3 regions of the Bradyrhizobium japonicum USDA 6 genome follow, and region 1 is predicted to be linked to each of the others. Evidence: predicted binding sites of a transcription regulator. Region 1 holds the regulator's gene; each other region holds the start of a gene.
The links. Region 1 encodes LexA, which represses DNA repair genes until DNA is damaged. Its sites were predicted from a motif close to TGTTCNNNNTGTGTTCNG; they were not measured.

Region 1 (6,198 bases):
CGTCCACATCGGCACAGTCGACAAGGTCGAGGGCCATCGCATCAAGCTGACCAAGAAGGACAGCGGCGAGGGCAGCCACAAGGGCCACCATCACTTCATCGACAAGGGCCTCGTCGCCGGTGTCGAGGGCAACAAGGTCCGGCTCTCGGCCAAGGCGGACGTTGCCGTGACGATGGAAGAGGAAAAATAGGGAGACCTTCGCTCCGTTCCTGATCCGTACCGCTATTCGCCTGCCTGCACGTTCCGGTAGCCTCCCGGCCTGTCGCGTATCGTAAGGTGCAGGGAATGGCGGAGCCGGGCCGGCCAGTTCGGTCCCAGGGGATCGCGGGGACTTGGATTGCGGGGACTTGGCCCGTCGGCCGAGCTGCGTCCGCGCGCGGCCTCGCGCCGGCAGGGTTCGACCTCTGGACGTCGCTGGCCGAGACCCTGCGCCAATGGGCACGCGCCGAGGCCGGCGCCGGGCGATTGTTGCCGTGGGTGCCGGTCGCGTTCGGCGGCGGTATCGCGCTCTACTTTGCCGCCGATCATGAACCGGTGCTGTGGGTCGTTGCCGCAACGGCCATCGCACTCATGCTCGGCGCCGTGCTGTTGCGGCGGAGCCGGTTGTTTGCGCCGGCGATCATGATCGCGGCGGTCGCGGCCGGTCATGCCACGGCGACCTGGAAGACCGTGCGGATCGCGCACACGGTGCTCGCAAAGCCGCTTTATTCCGTCTCGCTGTCGGGCTTCGTCGAGACCCGCGACATCCGTGAGCGCACCGACCGCTTCGTGCTGCGCGTCACGGCGATGGATGCGCAGCGCAGCGACGTCAAGCTCGAGCGCGTGCGCCTCTCGGTGCGCAAGGGAACTGCGCCCGAAGTCGGCAGCTTCGTGCAGTTGAAGGCGCGGCTGTTGCCGCCGTTGTCGCCGGTGCGCCCCGGCAGCTACGACTTTTCGCGCGACATGTTCTTCCAGGGCATCGGCGCCTCCGGCTTCGTGATGGGCACGATTGCGGCATCGGTGCCGCCGGATGCCGGTGGCTTGCGGCTACGTTATGCCGCCTTCATGCAGGGGCTGCGCGATGCGATCGACGCGCGCATCCGCGCCACGCTCGAGGGCGACAACCGGGCGATTGCGACCGCGCTGCTCACGGGCCGGCGCGATGCGATCAGCACGCCCGTCAACGACGCCATGTTCATCTCAGGGCTCGGCCATGTGCTCTCGATTTCCGGCTATCACATGGCGGTCGTCGCCGGCGTGGTCTTCTTCGCGGTGCGCGCGCTGCTGGCGCTGATCCCTGGAATGGCGGCCGGCTTTGCCATCAAGAAATGGTCGGCGGCCGCCGCCCTGGTCGCAGCCGCGTTCTATCTGCTGTTGTCGGGCGCGGAGGTCGCGACGCAACGCTCGTTCTTCATGACCGCGGTGGTGCTGATCGCGGTCATGGTCGATCGCCGTGCCATCACCTTCCGCACGCTGGCGGTGGCTGCGCTGATCGTGCTCGCGGTCGCACCGGAAGCACTGGTGCATCCGAGTTTTCAAATGTCCTTCGCCGCGACGCTCGGACTGGTCGCGCTGGTGCAGATCGGCATGCCGAACCTGTTTGCTTCGCCCGATCATTCCGCGACCGCGCGGATTGCAATGTGGGGCGGGCGTGAGATCGCGATGCTGTTCCTGGCCTCGCTGATCGCGGGGCTCGCGACCACGCCCTATGCCGCTTTCCACTTCCACCGCGTCACCCCATTCGGCGTGCTCGCCAACCTCGGGGCGATGCCGGTGGTCTCGGCCCTGGTGATGCCCGCGGGGCTGTTGGGTTTGATTGCAGCGCCGTTCGGGCTTGATGGTCCGTTCTGGTGGTTGATGGGGATCGGCATCGACTGGATGGTTGCGGTGTCGCGCTGGGTGGCCGCTTTGCCGGGCGCAGTCGGCCGCATCTCGGCTTTCGGCATCGCACCGCTGATCGCTGCAAGCTTGGGGATCATCGTGATGGGCTTGTTGCGCACGCCGTTGCGCTGGGCCGGCGCGGTGGTGTTGTTGGCAGCGATCCTCTGGGGACTGTGCGCGCGGCAGCCCGATGTCCTGATCGCCGGTGACGGCCAGAGCGTCGCGGTGCGGGGCAGGGATGGACACCTCCATCTGATCAGGTCGAGCAAGGACAGTTTTCTTCTGAAGGAATGGCTCGCCGCCGACGCCGATTCGCGCGACGCCGGCAGTGCCTTACTGGCCGCCGGCGTGTCGTGCGACGAGGCCGGCTGCGTGACGCCGCTCGCCGACGGGCGCCTGGTCGCGCTGGCCTTGCGCATCGATTCACTGGCTGACGATTGCAGCCGTGCCGCGCTGGTGGTGACGGCGCGGCCGGCGCCGCCGGATTGCGCGGCGATGGTTGTCGACCGGCAGCGTCTCGCAAGGCAGGGCGCGCTGGCGCTGACGCGAAGCGGCGACGGCTTCGCGGTTCAGGCGGCGAAGACGAGGGGGACAGACCGTCCATGGTCGCCGGCGGCCGCCGGCGAGGCGGATTTCAGCGCGAGCCTTGCGCCGCAGGTGGCGGCTCCCCGCAACCGCGACGCGACGCCATCGGAAGCCGACCTGCAGGCCGAGGATTGAGCGGACGGGTTACAGATACCAGGCCAACACGGCGTCGAGCCTGGCATTGCCGATCACCGGCAGGACGACCATCTGGCTCAGTCCAGAGGCGCTGGCCTGCAAGGCCGCGACCGAGCCGTCACGCGCGAGATCGTCGTTGAGTGCGGGCATGCCGGTGGCCCAGGCCCCGCCGATGCTGCCTTCGCCTTTGGCGATGGATTTCGTCGCGTAGAGCGCGGCGAGGTCGGTCTGCGCGCTGCAATCGCCGGCGCGGAAGACCAGCGCCGAACGGGCCTCGTCCGGGACCCAGATCTCGAAGCGTCGCGCAATCGGGGTCGCCTGCGCCGAGAGGAACGTCAGCACCCAGGTCTGATCGGTGCCGGTCCGGTAGGGGACGCCGACGCCGAGATTGATTCCGACCTTGGCGGCGTCCTCCCAGCGCAGAAAACTCCTGGCATCGTGCAGGTCCTTGATGATCAGCGGCAGGCCGGCTTTCCAGATGCGACCGGGCAGGCCGAAGCCACGCGGAAATCTGGTGTGGCGGGAGTTGAATTCGAACATGTCGGCGGTGCCGTAGTAGCCGTCGACGAGCCCCATCTCATGGGAGGCTTCGGCATCGTTGTGCCAGAGCTCGATCGCGCCGACATGGGCCTCGTCGTCGCCGCAGAACAGCACCATGACGGCTTGCAGGAATTCGCCTGAAAACACCGGCACCGCCACGCCGCAGGTCAGCCCGGCGGCGATGGCCTGATCGGTCCGCTTGAAATAGGAATCGGCGAATCTGGTGAGGATCACGGGGTGGCCGCTGGCCCAGGCCTTGCCGGGAAGCCCCTCGTCGTATCCGAAGTGCAGATCTTCGCTCACGGCCTTGAACGCGGTCAACCCTTCGCCGTAGAGGCCGCCGCCGAATTCCAGCCGTATGCGCGTGCGGTCAGGCACCCAGAGTTCAACGACGCGAATGAAGGTCTTCATCGAACGTGTCCGCCGTCTCAAGCCGCACCAAGCATCGGCCATTTGGCTGCGGAACGGACGTTCAAAATTCAGGCAGGACAGCGCAAACTTCGTGCGGTGGGAGGAGGTCCGCCCGATGGAGTTTCGCGGGACACGAACGGCACCATCTCGCCGGCCTCGGCCGGCGATGGCGATTTTCAATCCTGGCCCGACCTGCCGGCCGGGAATGGTCATGTCAGCCGATCGGCAGGCGGGTGATGGTCGGCCGGTTGTCGGTGATGATCTGCGGCTTGTGCTCGCGCTCGCCGAGCGGCTGGGTCACCGGCAGTTGCAGCACGGTCGCGCGTTGGCCTTCGACCAGCTGCGTCACCAGCACGGATTTGCCGTCGGGGAATTCGATCGCATCATGATGGCGATCGGGAATGTGCGGATCGATCTTGCCGAACTTGCCGACGCGCGAATTGACGGTGCGCGTCCAGATCCAGCGATTGTCGTAACGGACGTTGTCGGCGAAGGCGAGCTCCGTTCCCGGCAGCAGGCAGACCGCGACGGTCGGATCGGCCGCAGAGGCAAAGCCGCGCGTCGAGGTGCCGCGGAAGGTTGTCGTGACGATCGTCTCGCCGACTTCGGCGGGACGCGACGCGACGGCATGCAGGCTGTAGTCACACATCGGGTGCTCCTCAATCGGGATAGCAACCCGCGCCTCTTCTGAGGCGCAGGCCTCTATCAGAGTGGAAGCCCGCGATTATATGCGATGTTGAGGGCAAATCTGCGGCTTGAGTCCGCAGACTGCCATCACAATATCTTTTCCAAATGCACTGGGAACAAAGCCCGTCCCCGTGGATTCTGCGAGCGTCAGCGGCCCGCGGGCGCGGACCAACCCGGATATTGCCAGGCCGGCTGCGACGGTTGGTTGACTGCGTCGCGGGCCTTGCGGGTTTGATCGCTCACGGCGCTGTCCTTGCGGACATGGGGCCGCGATTGCGCGCCCGCGGCCAAGGCTTCCGCGGCCAAGGCTTGCGACGCTGAAGCTGCGATCAGTGCCACTGCAACTGTGCTCAGAACGATCTGGCGCATGACTTCTCCTCGAACCTGAAGGCCGCGAGGCAGGGCTGCTTCGTGCGGCGTGCCGAGGATGTACCGCCGGGGAAGGGGCCGGATAATCTGCGCAAAACCAGAAAGACTATCCAGCCGGAGCGGACAATCGTCCGCTCCAAGCTCGGATCGGCGATGCCGATCTAAAGCGCGCGGGCGCCAAACAACCGATACCGGCGCGTCCGGTATCAGTACTTCCGGTACAGCCCGATCAGCTTACCCTGGATCTTCACCCGGTTGGGCGGCAGGATGCGGACCTCATAGGCCGCATTGGCGGGCTCGAGCGCGATCGAGGCGCCGCGGCGGCGGAAGCGCTTCAGGGTTGCTTCCTCATCGTCGATCAGCGCCACCACGATATCGCCGGTATCGGCGCTCTCGTTGCGCTGGATCAGCGCCATGTCGCCGTCGAGAATGCCGGCCTCGACCATGGAATCGCCGCGTACTTCGAGCGCGTAATGTTCGCCCGAGCCGAGCATGTCAGGCGGTACGCTGATGGTGTGGCTGCGGGTCTGCAAGGCCTCGATCGGCGTGCCGGCCGCGATGCGGCCCATTACGGGGACTGCGACGGGACGCTCGCCCTCATCCGCCGGCGGGCTCGAAGTCGTGCGGACCTTGCCGAGATTGCCTTCGATGACGCTCGGCGTGAAGCCGCGGCGGCTGCCGGCGGCGGCCTGAAGCTCGGGCAGCTTGATCACCTCGATGGCGCGGGCGCGGTTGGGCAGGCGCCGGATGAAGCCGCGCTCCTCGAGCGCGGTGATCAGGCGATGGATGCCCGATTTCGAGCGCAGGTCGAGCGCGTCCTTCATCTCGTCGAAGGAGGGCGGCACGCCGCTTTCCTTCAACCGTTCGCTGATGAACCGCAGGAGTTCGTATTGTTTGCGCGTTAACATCTCGACCAAAATCCCCCGGTTGATGTCGTTCGATTCCGAGACGCTGAATTCAGCAGTAAGCCGCTACATGCTCGAAACAAATCATGAACGGACACTATATGTTCGATACATGTTCCGCAACTGCTTAATTTACAGTGAACGCGACAAAGTTCGCGGAACGCACGCGAACGAAGCGCTCAGACGGGCAGCCGCAAGACCTCGCAAGGTGTGCCGGCTTCGGCTCTCGGCGCGAATGGCGCGCGCACGAGAAGTGCCTGTGCCACAGCGAGATTCGCAAGCAGCGAGGAATCCTGGTGATTGACCGGAAGGGCGAGGAGCGTGCCGTCGTCGCGCAGCTCGAGGCGCGCGCGGAGGTAATCCTCGCGCTGGTCGTTGGCGCCGACGTCGCGGCCGAGCACCGCGCGTTCGCGGCGGTGATGAATCATCGAACGGCCCGAAAGCGCGCGAATCAACGGCACCATGAACAGGAAGCCGCAAACGTAGGATGACACGGGATTGCCGGGCAGGCCGATCACGCGCATCGCGCCGAGCCGCCCGTTCATCATCGGCTTGCCCGGCCGCATCGCGATCTTCCAGAACGCCATCGAGATACCTTCGTCCCTCAGCGCCTGTTGGACCAGATCGTGGTCCCCGACCGACGCGCCGCCGGTCGTGATCAGGATGTCGGCGCCGCTCTCCCGCGCGCGGCCGATGCCCGCGGTGG
Region 2 (6,198 bases), 3.6 Mb from region 1:
AGGAGAACAAGCGCTACACCGACCTCGCCAAGACCGGCTATGGCAGCGTGCAGAATGCACAGCAGGCCCAGGCGCGCGATGCCGGCGCCGATGCCGCGATCCAGCGCGACACCGCCAATCTCGCCTCGGCTCTGAAACAGGTCGAGCTGCTGAAGGCCGAGATCGTGCAAGCCAGTGCCGCGGCCGCCCGCGCGACCGCGCTTCAACATCAGGCCGAGCTCAATCTCAGCTACACCACGATCGTCTCTCCGATCGACGGTGTCGTCGGCAACCGCACCTTGCGCATCGGCCAATATGTGCAAGCGGGAACGCAGCTGATGTCGATCGTGCCGGCCGAGGGCGCCTATGTGGTCGCCAATTTCAAGGAGACCCAGCTCACCCATGTCCGCGCGGGACAGCAAGTCGAGATCGAGGTCGACACCTTCCCGGGCCAGGTCGTGCACGGCCATGTCGATTCCATCGCACCCGCCAGCGGCCAGGAGTTCGCCTTGCTGCCGCCGGACAACGCCACCGGCAATTTCACCAAGGTCGTGCAGCGCATCCCCGTGAAGATCGCGCTGGATGCCGAGACGCACTCTGCGATCGAGCTGCGGCCCGGCATGTCCGTGATCCCGACGATCGCAACCCGTTCAACGCCGACCGCGCAAGCGGCAACGACGCCCAAAGCGAAGCTTGTTTCCGGAGGGTCGTGCCATGTCAAACAGCCTCACAATCTCGACGCCAGCACCCGCAAGACCGACCGCGACGCCTGATCGCGCCGCCAGCGATCCCAATCGCGCGAGCGCTACGGTCTGGATCGCCGTCTTCGCGGCGATGATCGGCGCCTTCATGGCGATCCTGAACATCCAGATCACCAACGCCTCGCTGCTCAACATCGAGGGCGGCATCGGCACCGGCGCCGACAACGGCTCCTGGATCTCGACGTCCTACCTGATCGGCGAGATCATCGTGATCCCGCTGACCGACTATCTGTCGCGGGTGTTCTCGTTCCGTAACATCATGCTGAGCTTCGCGACGCTGTTCGCCGCGTTCTCGGTCGCCTGTGCCTTCACCCACGATTTGCCCTCGATGATCGCGATGCGCGGATTTCAGGGCTTCTTCGGTGGCGTGCTGATTCCGATGGCCTTCACGCTGGTCTTCACCAAGCTGCCGAAGGGCCAGCAGCCGATCGGCCTTGCCATGTTCTCACTCGCCGTGACGTTTGCGCCGGCGATCGGGCCGACAATCGGCGGCTATCTCACCGAGAATTACGGCTGGCAGACCATCTTCTTCGTCAACGTGCTGCCGACCGCCGTCATGGTGACGATCCTGTTCTTCACCCTGGAGCGCCAGCCGATGAATCTGGGGCTGTTGCGCGAGGGCGACTGGTTCGGCATCGCGACCATGGCGGTTGGCCTGGCCTCACTTCAGGCCGTGCTCGAGGAGGGCAACAAGGACGACTGGTTCGGCTCGCCCTTCATCGTCCGCCTTGCGATCATCGCCGCCGTCAGCCTGTCGCTGTTCATCTATAACGAGCTCGTGGTGGAGAAGCCGCTGCTCCGCCTGCGCCTCCTGACGCAGTGGAATTTCGGGGTCGGCACGATCGCTGCCGTGTTCCTTGGATTTGCGCTGTTCGGCTCCGTCTATCTGCTGCCGGCCTATCTCGGGCAGGTGCAGGGCTATAATGCCGAGCAGATCGGCAACGTGCTGGCCTGGACCGGCCTGCCGCAGCTCCTTCTGATTCCGTTGGTGCCGAAGCTGATGCAGCGCTTCGACGCGCGCTACATCGCGGCCGTCGGCCTGCTGCTGTTCGCCGCGAGTTCCTTCCTGAATATCGAGATGTCGCTCGACTATTCGGGCGACCAGTTCTTCATCCCCAACGTCGTGCGCGCCGTGGGCCAGGCCTTGACGCTGGCGCCGCTGTCGGCGCTCAGCCTCGGCAGTGTCGCGCCGCAGGACGCGCCGGCCGCCTCCGGCATCTCCAACATGATGCGCAATCTCGGCGGCGCCATCGGCACCGCGGTGCTTGCGACCATCGTCACCAAGCGCGAGCAGTTCCACTCCAACATCATCGGCCATTCCGTCACGCTCGGCCGCGAGGAGGTCCGTGCCCGCATCGCGCAGACGACCAATTACTTCATCGCGCACGGCGTGCCCGACCCCAACGCCGCGCGCGAGCAGGCCATCATCGCACTCGGCAAGACGGTGAAACGCCAGGCGCTGGTGATGGGCTATTCCGACACCTTCGCGGTGATCGGCGTGGTGCTCGTGCTCGCCGCGATCGCGGTGCTGCTGACGCGGCGGGTGAAGGCGGCCGCCGGCGGAGGCGGTGCGCATTAAGGCCTCGCCGTCAATTGGAATTTGTCGCGGCCGTCACGCTTGACGGTCGCTTCCTTTTATGTTCCTTATTTGTTCTATTCTAGTACTGGTTGCAGCGGAGTCATTTGCAAATGAGCAATATGCGCGGCGAGCATGAACCGGCCCAGCTCGTGATTCACAATGACGACGACACGCCGGACGAGTTCGTCATCGGCTTGCTCCGCCAAGTTTTCGGCAAGACGGAGCGCGAGGCGATCGCTCTGATCACTCAGATCGAGCTGAAGGAAAAGGCCGTCTGCGGACCCTACCCGCAATCCGTCGCGGAAGCGCTTTTCAAGTCGGCCAAGCAATATGTCTGGCTCGGCCAGCATCCTCTGAAGATCACGCTTGAAGAGATCAAGACTCCGTGTGAGCTCTGCGGCAAGCCCGAGGGACAGACCGATGTTCGCATCGGCAGCCGCACGGTCTGGCTGTGCAGCGACTGCATTCGCCCGGCAGACACCGTGAGCACGCCGGTCGAACCGGACAAGGAGTTCGAATTCGCCTGCGACGTACTGGACTGGCACTTTGCCAACGTCCCGCGAAGCAAGCTTGTGACCACGATCCGGCAGTTTCCCGGCCACATGCGCGTCGACGTCCAGGCGGCCATCGACCGATTGTTCAGCGATGGTATCCGGCTGCTCGGGCTCAATGAGGAGCAGCGCTACGAGACCCTGTCGATATCGCGGCTGCTGCGCGAAGGCCGCTATGCAACCGCAATTGCCCCGCTGCAATATTCCGATGTCGACGTCGGCGAGAACAGCCCAGTCAAGTGCCTGGATAACGGACTGTGGCTGTGCGAGCACGATAATCTTCGCTATGCGGTTTTGCTCTGCGCGCACCGCGAGTACAGCCGCGAGCCGGGAATTCGGATCGAAATCCTGGTACCGTCAGGCACCGCGGGCGCGGTGCTCGTCCGGCAGCGCTTCGGCGAACTGGAAGAGGCCGTGCAAACCGCGCGGACCTATCGCGGCAAGATACTGTCGCTCGATGCCGACTCCGACTATCGCGGGCGCTCGCGCGGCATCACCGTGCATCGATTGCCGCTTGTCGCTCGTAGTGAAGTGATCCTGCCGGAGCAGACCTTGCGGCTGCTCGACCGCAATGTGCTGACCTTCGTCAATACCCGCGATCAATTGCGCCGGCTTGGCCAGTCGACGCGCAAAGGCATTTTGCTGTACGGACCGCCCGGCACCGGGAAGACCCATACAATCCGCTATCTCGCGACGCATTTGCCCGGGCATACGACACTGATCATCACCGCCGAGCAAATCGGCCTTCTCGGCGCCTATATGAGCTTGGCGCGGCTGCTCCAACCGTCGATGGTCGTCATCGAGGACGTCGATCTCATCGCTCGCGACCGCGACGACATGGGGCCGTGCGAAGAATCCATGCTGAACAAGCTGCTCAACGAGATGGATGGACTGAAGGAGGACGCGGACATTCTGTTCGTCCTGACCACCAACCGGCCGGAGGACCTCGAAGGAGCGCTTGCGGGTCGGCCAGGCCGCATCGATCAGGCGATCGAAGTGCCGCTTCCCGACGAAACCGGCCGCGGCAAGCTGGTCCGGCTCTACGGCAAGGGGTTGCCGATCGAGGACGCGGTCATCGCCGAAGCCGCCCGCCGCAGCGAGGGCACGAGTTGCGCCTTCATCAAGGAATTGATGCGACGACTGGCGCAGGCCAGTCTCGCACGCGACGGAGGCAATTCCGTCGTGTCAGCCGACATCGACGAAGCGCTCGACGACATGCTGTTCTCCGGCGGCCGGCTCAATGCACAGTTGCTCGGTGGTGCACAGGCGATGGCAGCTGAGTGAGCGGTGCGTGTCTCCCTCGCGCCGCTTGCGGGAGGAGGTGAAGGATCACGGAGCGCAGGTAAAACTCGCCGCCTCCGTCACCGGCCCCGACTTGTAATGCGGCCAGGCCGGCCAGCGGCACAGCGGGAGTGCGCGCGTCACCGCGAATGAGGGCGCCTCGACCTTCTGCTCGGTGGCTTCGAGGTCGCCGGGCGCCTTGCCCTTCTCGACCCAGTCGACCAAGGCGCTCAGCATGTCGACATTGGCCGGCGCGCCGGAGCCGACATGATCGACGCCGGGGGCGGTGTAGAGCCGCGCGAATTCCGCCGTCTCGGCCTTGCCGAGCTTGCGCTCGACGCTCTCGAAATAGCGGATGCCGGCATAGGGGCTCTGCGCATAGTCCGCCATGTGCTCGAGCACGATCAGCCGGCCGCCGCGTCCGCGAAAACGGCCGAGATCCGGATCGGTCGAATCCATCAGCTTCGAGACTTCGAGCAACCGCGCCTTGTGGTCCTCCACCTTGTAGGTGGTGACGTCGAGCTTGGGATCACGCGCGAACACATATTGAATGCCCCCGGCGCCGTAGATCCAGGCGATGCCGTTGTTGGGTGCGGGCGGCTGCGCCGGCGGCGCGCTGCCGAGCCACCACGCGGACCAGCCGCCGGTCGGCCCAAACGCCGGCGTATCCTCGCCAGAGACGCCCCAGCCCGGATAGTCGTCGAGGTCATTGGCGAGCACGAACGGGAATTTGTAGGTCCCATGCAGCGTGCTGACTGCCTTGATCTGCGCCTCGGTCAGGCACTGATCGCCGGCCTTGCCGGCCTCGCAGCGCAGCGTCTCGACCTTGAACATGGCCTTGCAGGCCACGGGATCGTGCACCAACGTCTTATCGGAGCCGTCGGCCTTGTCGCAGGCAGTGCGCACCGCATCGGCAAAGAGCTTGACTTGCGCCGGATTGATCCAGCCCTCGCCCATGGTCACAAGGCCCGAGCGCGTACCGGCATGCTGCAGGCCGACCCAGTTGATCACGGGCACGCGGGCGAAGATGCCGTCGAAATCGTCGGGGTAGCGCTGGGCCATGGTGAGGCCTTCGCGGCCGCCCTCGGACGAGCCCATGAAATACATCTTCTCCGGCTTCTTGCCGTAGGCGCGCTCCATCAGCGCGACAGAAGCGTCGCGCACCTTCTTGTAGGCGCGGTGAGCGAAATTCTCGAAGGCTTCGTCGTTGAGCGCGAAGACCTGCGGCGGCTCGCCGGGCTTGGACTCGTGGCCGGAGTCCGTGCCGTAGGTGACATAACCGCGCGCCAGCGGCGACGGCTTGTCGAAGGGATAGGCCGGCGGCAGCCCAAGGCCAGTGATCAGCACGCCGTTAAAGCCGCCACCGCCATACTGGACGGAGCGCCCGTTCCATTCGACGGGGAGGTTGACCTGAAACTTGATCGGCGGCGCCTTGGGATCAACGGGGTCGATGTGACCCAGCACCTTGCAGAAACCGGGATTGGCCGGCGTGATACGCCCCGATGGCGTCGGCCCGCGCTCAGCGACGGCGAGAGGTGATGGGGCCTGCGACGTCGCGGAATCGATCTTCACAGCATCCGCGCCGCCGATAAGACCCTTGCAGACCGTATCCGCGTCCTCCGCCAGCGTCACCGCCGACGCGCCGCTTGCGCTCATGGCTGCCATCGCACCCACGAGCCATGCACAGAGCTTCGCTCTCTTTCGCGTCATCGTTTCCACCCGGCGTTCGCTGTTTATTGGATTTGGTCCGTTGGCCGCATTGAATGCAACCTTCGCCGTTCCGTCAATCGCTCACATTCGCATTCTGCTCAGAACGATCCCAGCGCACTACCCAAAGCGATTACGGCCACCAGCGCCAGCAGCGAGGTCGCGATGCCGACCATGACGATGTCGAAATAGCTGTCGCGATGCGTCAGGCCGCAGATCGCGAGCAGGCTGACCACGGCGCCATTGTGCGGCAGGATGTCGAGCGTCCCCGCGCCGATCACTGCCACGCGATGCATCAGCGCGGGGGCGATGCCGGTGCGCGCGGCGAGCTCGACATAGG
Region 3 (6,198 bases), 150 kb from region 1:
TTGTCGATCCAGGCGTAGCCGCCGGTGCCGTAGAACAGGACCTGATTGACGGCGTAGCCGATACGGCCGCGCACGGTGCCCATGGCATCGGTCTTCGAGCTCGCCGTCGCGGTCACAACGCCGAATCCGGGAACAACAGTGGCGCCGGTCACCGAAGCGCTGACGTCAGCCCAGGAACCATCAGCCTCGACGCCGAACACGACGTTGCCGGTCTGCCAGTTGTAGCCGGCGGTGCCGCCGACGAAGCCACCCTTCATCTTCGGGTCGCCGGAACCGTTTTCCCAGGCGCCGCCGCCGACGATACCGAGGTAGAAGCCGGTCCAGTTGTAGACCGAGGCCACCGCCACCGGAGCCTTGGTGTAGGGGCGCGCCGCGAGATCAGCGGCCGAAGCCGGAGCAGCGAGAGCGAACAAACAGGCCGAAGCCAACAAAACCTTCTTCATTTTCAAACTAATCCCAGTCCCGGTTTCTGTTTTTGCCTTCCGTGCGTTCGGAAGGACATCGGACGCCGTGGTCCAACTGATGTCGTGCTTACACCAGCAAAGCCGCAAGTTGTGTCTCCCAAAAGGCACAATAGTCGCAAAACGTAACTATAACTGACCTATCATTCCCTTTGCCCACGCAAAAAGGCCGGCGCGAGGCCGGCCTTTGATTTCCAAGCGATTTCAGATGGATATCAGTATCTTGCGATCAGCGGGCCACCCCAGCGATAGTTCACGCGGACGAGGCCGATATCGACGTCCTGGCTGATGCGATCGGAGCGTGTGGCAACGCCGAGCGGGGCGATCACGAAATTGCCGGATCCGGTGAAGCCGACGGTGCGGTTGCCCATGAAGATGTGGTCGTACTCGAAGCCCACTGTCCAGTTCGGCGCGAATCCGAACTCGACGCCCGCGCCCACGGTGCCACCCCAACGGGTCTCGTTGGCCCGGTCGACTTCGAGGCCGCTGGCGAGGTCGAAGCTGCGGTAGCGATCGCTGACGACGGCGCCGCCGCCCTTCACGTAGAGCAGGACGTTGTTCCAGGCGTAGCCGACCTGACCGGTAATCAAGCCGAAGGCGTTGATCTTCGAGCGATCGCGCAGGCCGGTGATCGCGCTGATGTTGTCACCCGAGAAATCGGCCCAGTTGCCCTGGCCTTCGAAGCCGAACACCCAGTTGGCTGACTGCCAGCGGTAGCCAACCTGGCCACCGACCGTGCCGCCGGTTGCGTTGTGGCAGCCTTCGCCAAAGAAAACGCCGCCGCCGAAATCTGCGTCCCAGCACTTGTGGCTGGTGCCGCCGCCGCCGTTGATGCCGATGTAGAAGCCGCTCCAGTCGTAGATGGTCGCGATCATCGGCGCCGGGGCCTTGGTGTAGGGACGCGCCGCGATATCTGCCGCGCTTGCGGGAGCCGACAGCCCCAACGCGATTACACCAAAAGTACCAATCAAAATCTTATTCATTGCAGTCTCCCCAGTTTCGGACCGCTTTTCGAAGTCCCCCAAGCGGCCGATCAGGCGCGACGCCCATAAGAATCCAATTCCGCGGCAAGCGTAGCTTAGGCGGGAGGCGGAGTCCGTCTCCGGAATGCAACAGTCAGGCGGCTTCTGGACTGCTTCTAACTTGATGAATGTTAGGCTGTTTTCGTCATCCTCGGGGAATTGGGGATAGTTCCATTTGGCGCAGGCCGTCTTTGTGCAGCGCGGTGTCGTCGTGCCCACGCAACAACGTGAGAGATGTCGGAAGAACAAATCTGGAACGAACCGGCAGCGGGTGCTATATGTGGGGATAAGTGGAGGGGTGACGGGCCGATCCGTCCGCGCAAGCGTATAGGGTCGCGTCAACAGGTTGCAGAGGACGCGGGCGCGTCCCGGGCCTTTTGAAATTCAGTGGCATTCGGAGTGGAGAGCGGCGATGGCGGGAAGCGTCAACAAGGTCATTCTGGTTGGAAATCTCGGCAAGGATCCCGAAATCCGCCGCACCCAGGACGGGCGGCCGATCGCGAATTTGAGCATCGCCACCTCGGAGACCTGGCGCGACAAGAACAGCGGCGAGCGCAAGGAAAAGACCGAGTGGCATCGCGTCGTGATCTTCAATGAAGGGCTCTGCAAGGTCGCCGAGCAGTACCTGAAGAAGGGCGCGAAGGTTTACATCGAGGGCGCGCTCCAGACCCGCAAATGGACCGACCAGAGCGGCGTCGAGAAGTACTCCACCGAGGTCGTGCTCCAGGGCTTCAACTCGACCCTGACGATGCTCGACGGCCGCGGCGGCGGCAGTGGAGGCGGCAGCTTCGGCGACGAGCCGGGCGGCGATTTCGGCTCCTCTGGTCCCGTCAGCAGCGCGCCGCGCCGTGCCGTTGCCGCCGGCGGCGGTGGCCGCAACAGCGACATGGACGACGATATCCCGTTCTGAGGCGGGCGGGGCGCTTCGCCCCTGATGTCACCTTGCTCGCGTAGAGCGACAGGATTCCTTGCCAATTGGCGGGGAAAGCTCGGTTTTTCCGGGCTTGCCTCGTGTGCTGCCTCAAGCCTTTGACGGGACGTGATGTGAATGGTATTAGCTTGATGTTAATCCTATTCACATGATCGGCCGTCGATCGGAGGGAGCCCTGCATGAGCGTTGCGCCGCTGCTCGAGGCCGCTCCATCGATCCCGCTGCACGCCTTTGCCGCGATGGCCGCCTTCGTGCTCGGCCTCGTTCAGTTTGCCGCCCCCAAGGGCACGCTGCCGCACCGGACGATCGGCTGGATCTGGGTGGGGCTCATGGCGGTCGTGGCGGCATCGTCGTTCTGGATCCACCAGATCCGCCTGGTCGGGCCGTTCAGCCCGATCCATCTCCTGTCGATCTTCACGCTGGTGATGCTGCCGCTCGCGGTGTGGCGCGCGCACACCCACCGGGTCGCCGATCACCGGCGCATCATGATCATGACGTTCGTCGGCGCGCTCGTCATTGCCGGGCTGTTCACGCTCATGCCTGGACGGATCATGCACCGGGTGATTTTCGGGGCCTAGGACGTGGTTCCACGCGGCTCATTCCGGCTCCGCTCGAGGCAGTGGCGCTGAGCTCGTAAGTCTCTGGAAAAACAGTCGGAAAAACCGCTTCCCCAGGCCTCGCAAGGGTGGTTATCAGGGGGGCGATGCGCTATATGATTCCCAGATAAAATCTCACCGGATTTCCCCTTGGCTGACGACGACAACAAGCCCGGCGACCAGCCGGCGCAACCCTCGGACATTCGTCCCGTTTCCATCTACGAGGAGATGAAGAAGTCCTACCTCGACTACGCGATGAGCGTGATCGTGGCGCGTGCGCTGCCCGATGCGCGCGACGGGTTGAAGCCGGTTCATCGTCGCATCCTCTACTCGATGAACGAGCAGGGGCACACGCCCGACAAGAAGTACGTCAAGTCGGCGCGCGTGGTCGGCGACGTGATCGGTAAATATCATCCGCATGGCGACCAGTCGATCTACGACGCCATGGTCCGGATGGCGCAAGACTTCTCGATGCGCGTGCCGCTCATCGACGGCCAGGGCAATTTCGGCTCGGTCGACGGCGATCCCCCAGCGGCCTATCGGTACACCGAAGCGCGACTGACGAAGGCGGCGTTGGCTCTGCTGGCCGACATCGACAAGGACACCGTCGACTTCCAGCCGAACTATGACAACAACGAAACCGAGCCGTCGGTCCTGCCGGCCAAGTTCCCGAATCTCCTCGTCAACGGGGCGGGCGGCATCGCGGTCGGCATGGCGACCAACATCCCGCCGCACAATCTCGGCGAGGTCATCGACGCCTGCGTCGCGTTGATCGACAACCCTGCGCTCACCATCGACGAACTCATCAACATCGTTCCGGGACCGGATTTCCCGACCGGCGGCGTCATTCTCGGACGCGCAGGCATCCGCGCCGCCTATCACCTCGGCCGCGGCTCGATCGTCATGCGCGGCAAGGTCGCGATCGAGACCATCCGCAAGGAGCGCGAGGCGATCATCATCACCGAGATTCCGTACCAGGTGAACAAGGCGACGATGGTCGAGCGCATCGCCGAGCTGGTCAAGGAAAAGAAGATCGAGGGCATCGGCGACCTGCGCGATGAATCCGACCGCGACGGCTACCGCGTCGTCATCGAATTGAAGCGCGACGCCGTGCCGGATGTGGTGCTGAATCAGCTGTACCGATTCACGCCGCTGCAGACGAGCTTCGGCGTCAACATGGTGGCGCTCGACAGCGGCCGTCCGCGGATCATGCATCTGAAGGACCTGCTGGCGATCTTCGTCGACTTCCGCGAGCGGGTCGTCACGCGGCGCACCAAGTTCCTGCTCGCCAAGGCGCGCGATCGCGCCCACATCCTGGTCGGTCTGGCGATCGCGGTCGCCAATATCGACGAGATGATCCGCGTCATCCGGACCTCGCCCGACCCGACCACTGCCCGCGACACCCTGATGGCGCGCGACTGGCCGGCACGGGACGTCGAGGACATGCTGACGCTGATCGACGATCCGCGCCACCGCATCAGCGAGGACGGCACGATCCGGCTGTCGATGGAGCAGGCGAGGGCCATTCTCGACCTGCGCCTTCAGCGCCTCACCGCACTCGGCCGCGACGAAATCCGCGACGAGCTCGACAAGCTCGCCGGCGAGATCGCCGACTATCTCGACATCCTGCGTTCACGCGCCCGCGTGCTGGGCATCATCAAGACCGAGCTCGCCGAGGTGAAGGCCGAGTTCGCGACCCCGCGCCGCACCGTGATCATCGAGCAGGAGGGCGAGGTCGAGGACGAGGACCTGATCCAGCGCGAGGACATGGTCGTCACCGTCTCCCACGCCGGCTACGTCAAGCGCGTGCCGCTTTCGGCCTACCGGGCGCAGCGCCGCGGCGGCAAGGGCCGCGCCGGCATGCAGACCCGCGACGAAGATTTCGTCAGCCGCCTGTTCGTGGCGTCGACGCACACGCCGGTGCTGTTCTTCTCGTCGCGCGGCCAGGTCTACAAGGAGAAAGTCTGGCGCCTGCCGATGGCCGCGCCGAACGCGCGCGGCAAGGCGCTCATCAACATCCTGCCGCTGGAGCAGGGCGAGCGCATCACCACCATCATGCCGTTGCCGGAAGATGAATCGACCTGGGGCAACCTCGACGTGATGTTCGCCACCACCGGCGGCAACGTCCGGCGCAACAAGCTGTCCGACTTCGTCGACGTCCGCCGCTCCGGCATCATCGCCATGAAGCTGGACGAGAATGAAGCGATCGTGGACGTGCAGATCTGCACCGAGCGCGACGACGTGCTTCTGACCGGCGCCGGCGGCCAGTGCATTCGCTTCCCTGTCACCGACGTGCGCGTCTTCACCGGGCGCACCTCGATGGGCGTCCGCGGCATTGCACTCGGCGAGGGCGACAAGGTGATCTCGCTGGCCATCCTGCGCCATGTCGAGACCACTTCCGACGAGCGCTCGGCCTATTTGAAGATGCGCCGCGCGGTTGCCGGCGAAGCCGCGGCGGAAGAGGCACCAGTGGATGCCGAGGCCGAGGAGACCTCCGGCAGCTTCCAGCTTCCGCAGGAGCGCTATGCCGAGATGTCGGCGGCCGAGCAGGTCGTGCTCACCGTCTCCGTCAACGGCTACGGCAAGCGGACCTCGTCCTACGAATACCGCACCACGGGCCGCGGCGGCAAAGGCATCGTCGCCATGAGCGTCAACAACCGCAACGGCAATCTGGTCGCATCCTTCCCCGTGGAAGACGCTGATCAAATCATGCTGGTCACCGACAAGGGCCAGCTGATCCGCTGCCCGGTCGAAGGCATCCGCATCGCCGGCCGCTCGACCCAGGGCGTGATCGTGTTCGACACCGCCGAGGACGAGCACGTCGTCTCGGTCGAGCACATCACGGAAGAGGCCGAGAGCGGGAACGGTGCGAATGGGGAAGCAAACGGGGAGTGATAAGCCACTCCTCGTAGCCCGGATGGAGCGAAGCGAGATCCGGGTTCCTTGCCTTGCACAAAGAGTCCCGGATTGCGCTTCGCTCCATCCGGGCTACGAACTTCGCTAAATCTCCAGCTCCGTGCCGAACTCCACCACCTGCCTGGTCGGCACGCCGAAGAACGCGGCGGAGCGTTCGGCGTTGCGCTGGAGGAAGGCGAACAGGCCTTCGCGCCAGACCCACATGCCCGGGATGTCCTCGCTCGGGATGATGGTCTCGCGGCCGACATAATAGGTGATGTCGGAGAGGTCTA

Region 2: BJ6T_RS06160 (ATP-dependent Clp protease adaptor ClpS) is a predicted target of LexA. The motif match lies at 2,379-2,396, and genes of this name have one in related genera.
Region 3: BJ6T_RS24180 (single-stranded DNA-binding protein) is a predicted target of LexA. The motif match lies at 1,725-1,742, and genes of this name have one in related genera.

What each region holds. Positions count from the first base shown of each region.
Region 1 is NC_017249.1:4,958,136-4,964,333, forward strand. Features, by position in the region: gene BJ6T_RS23485 (DUF2171 domain-containing protein) at 1-190, shown strand, start outside; gene BJ6T_RS23490 (ComEC/Rec2 family competence protein) at 286-2,580, shown strand; gene BJ6T_RS23495 (GAF domain-containing protein) at 2,590-3,531, opposite strand; gene BJ6T_RS47360 (hypothetical protein) at 3,746-4,180, opposite strand; gene BJ6T_RS23505 (hypothetical protein) at 4,366-4,587, opposite strand; gene lexA (transcriptional repressor LexA) at 4,794-5,495, opposite strand; gene BJ6T_RS23515 (molybdopterin molybdotransferase MoeA) at 5,672-6,198, opposite strand, start outside.
Region 2 is NC_017249.1:1,349,716-1,355,913, reverse strand. Features, by position in the region: gene BJ6T_RS06170 (HlyD family secretion protein) at 1-752, shown strand, start outside; gene BJ6T_RS06165 (MDR family MFS transporter) at 694-2,319, shown strand; gene BJ6T_RS06160 (ATP-dependent Clp protease adaptor ClpS) at 2,430-4,154, shown strand; gene BJ6T_RS06155 (tannase/feruloyl esterase family alpha/beta hydrolase) at 4,200-5,861, opposite strand; gene BJ6T_RS06150 (GntP family permease) at 5,960-6,198, opposite strand, start outside.
Region 3 is NC_017249.1:5,108,193-5,114,390, forward strand. Features, by position in the region: gene BJ6T_RS24170 (outer membrane protein) at 1-443, opposite strand, end outside; gene BJ6T_RS24175 (outer membrane protein) at 677-1,444, opposite strand; gene BJ6T_RS24180 (single-stranded DNA-binding protein) at 1,896-2,393, shown strand; gene BJ6T_RS24185 (DUF2306 domain-containing protein) at 2,594-2,992, shown strand; gene gyrA (DNA gyrase subunit A) at 3,161-5,905, shown strand; gene BJ6T_RS24195 (potassium transporter Kup) at 6,011-6,198, opposite strand, start outside.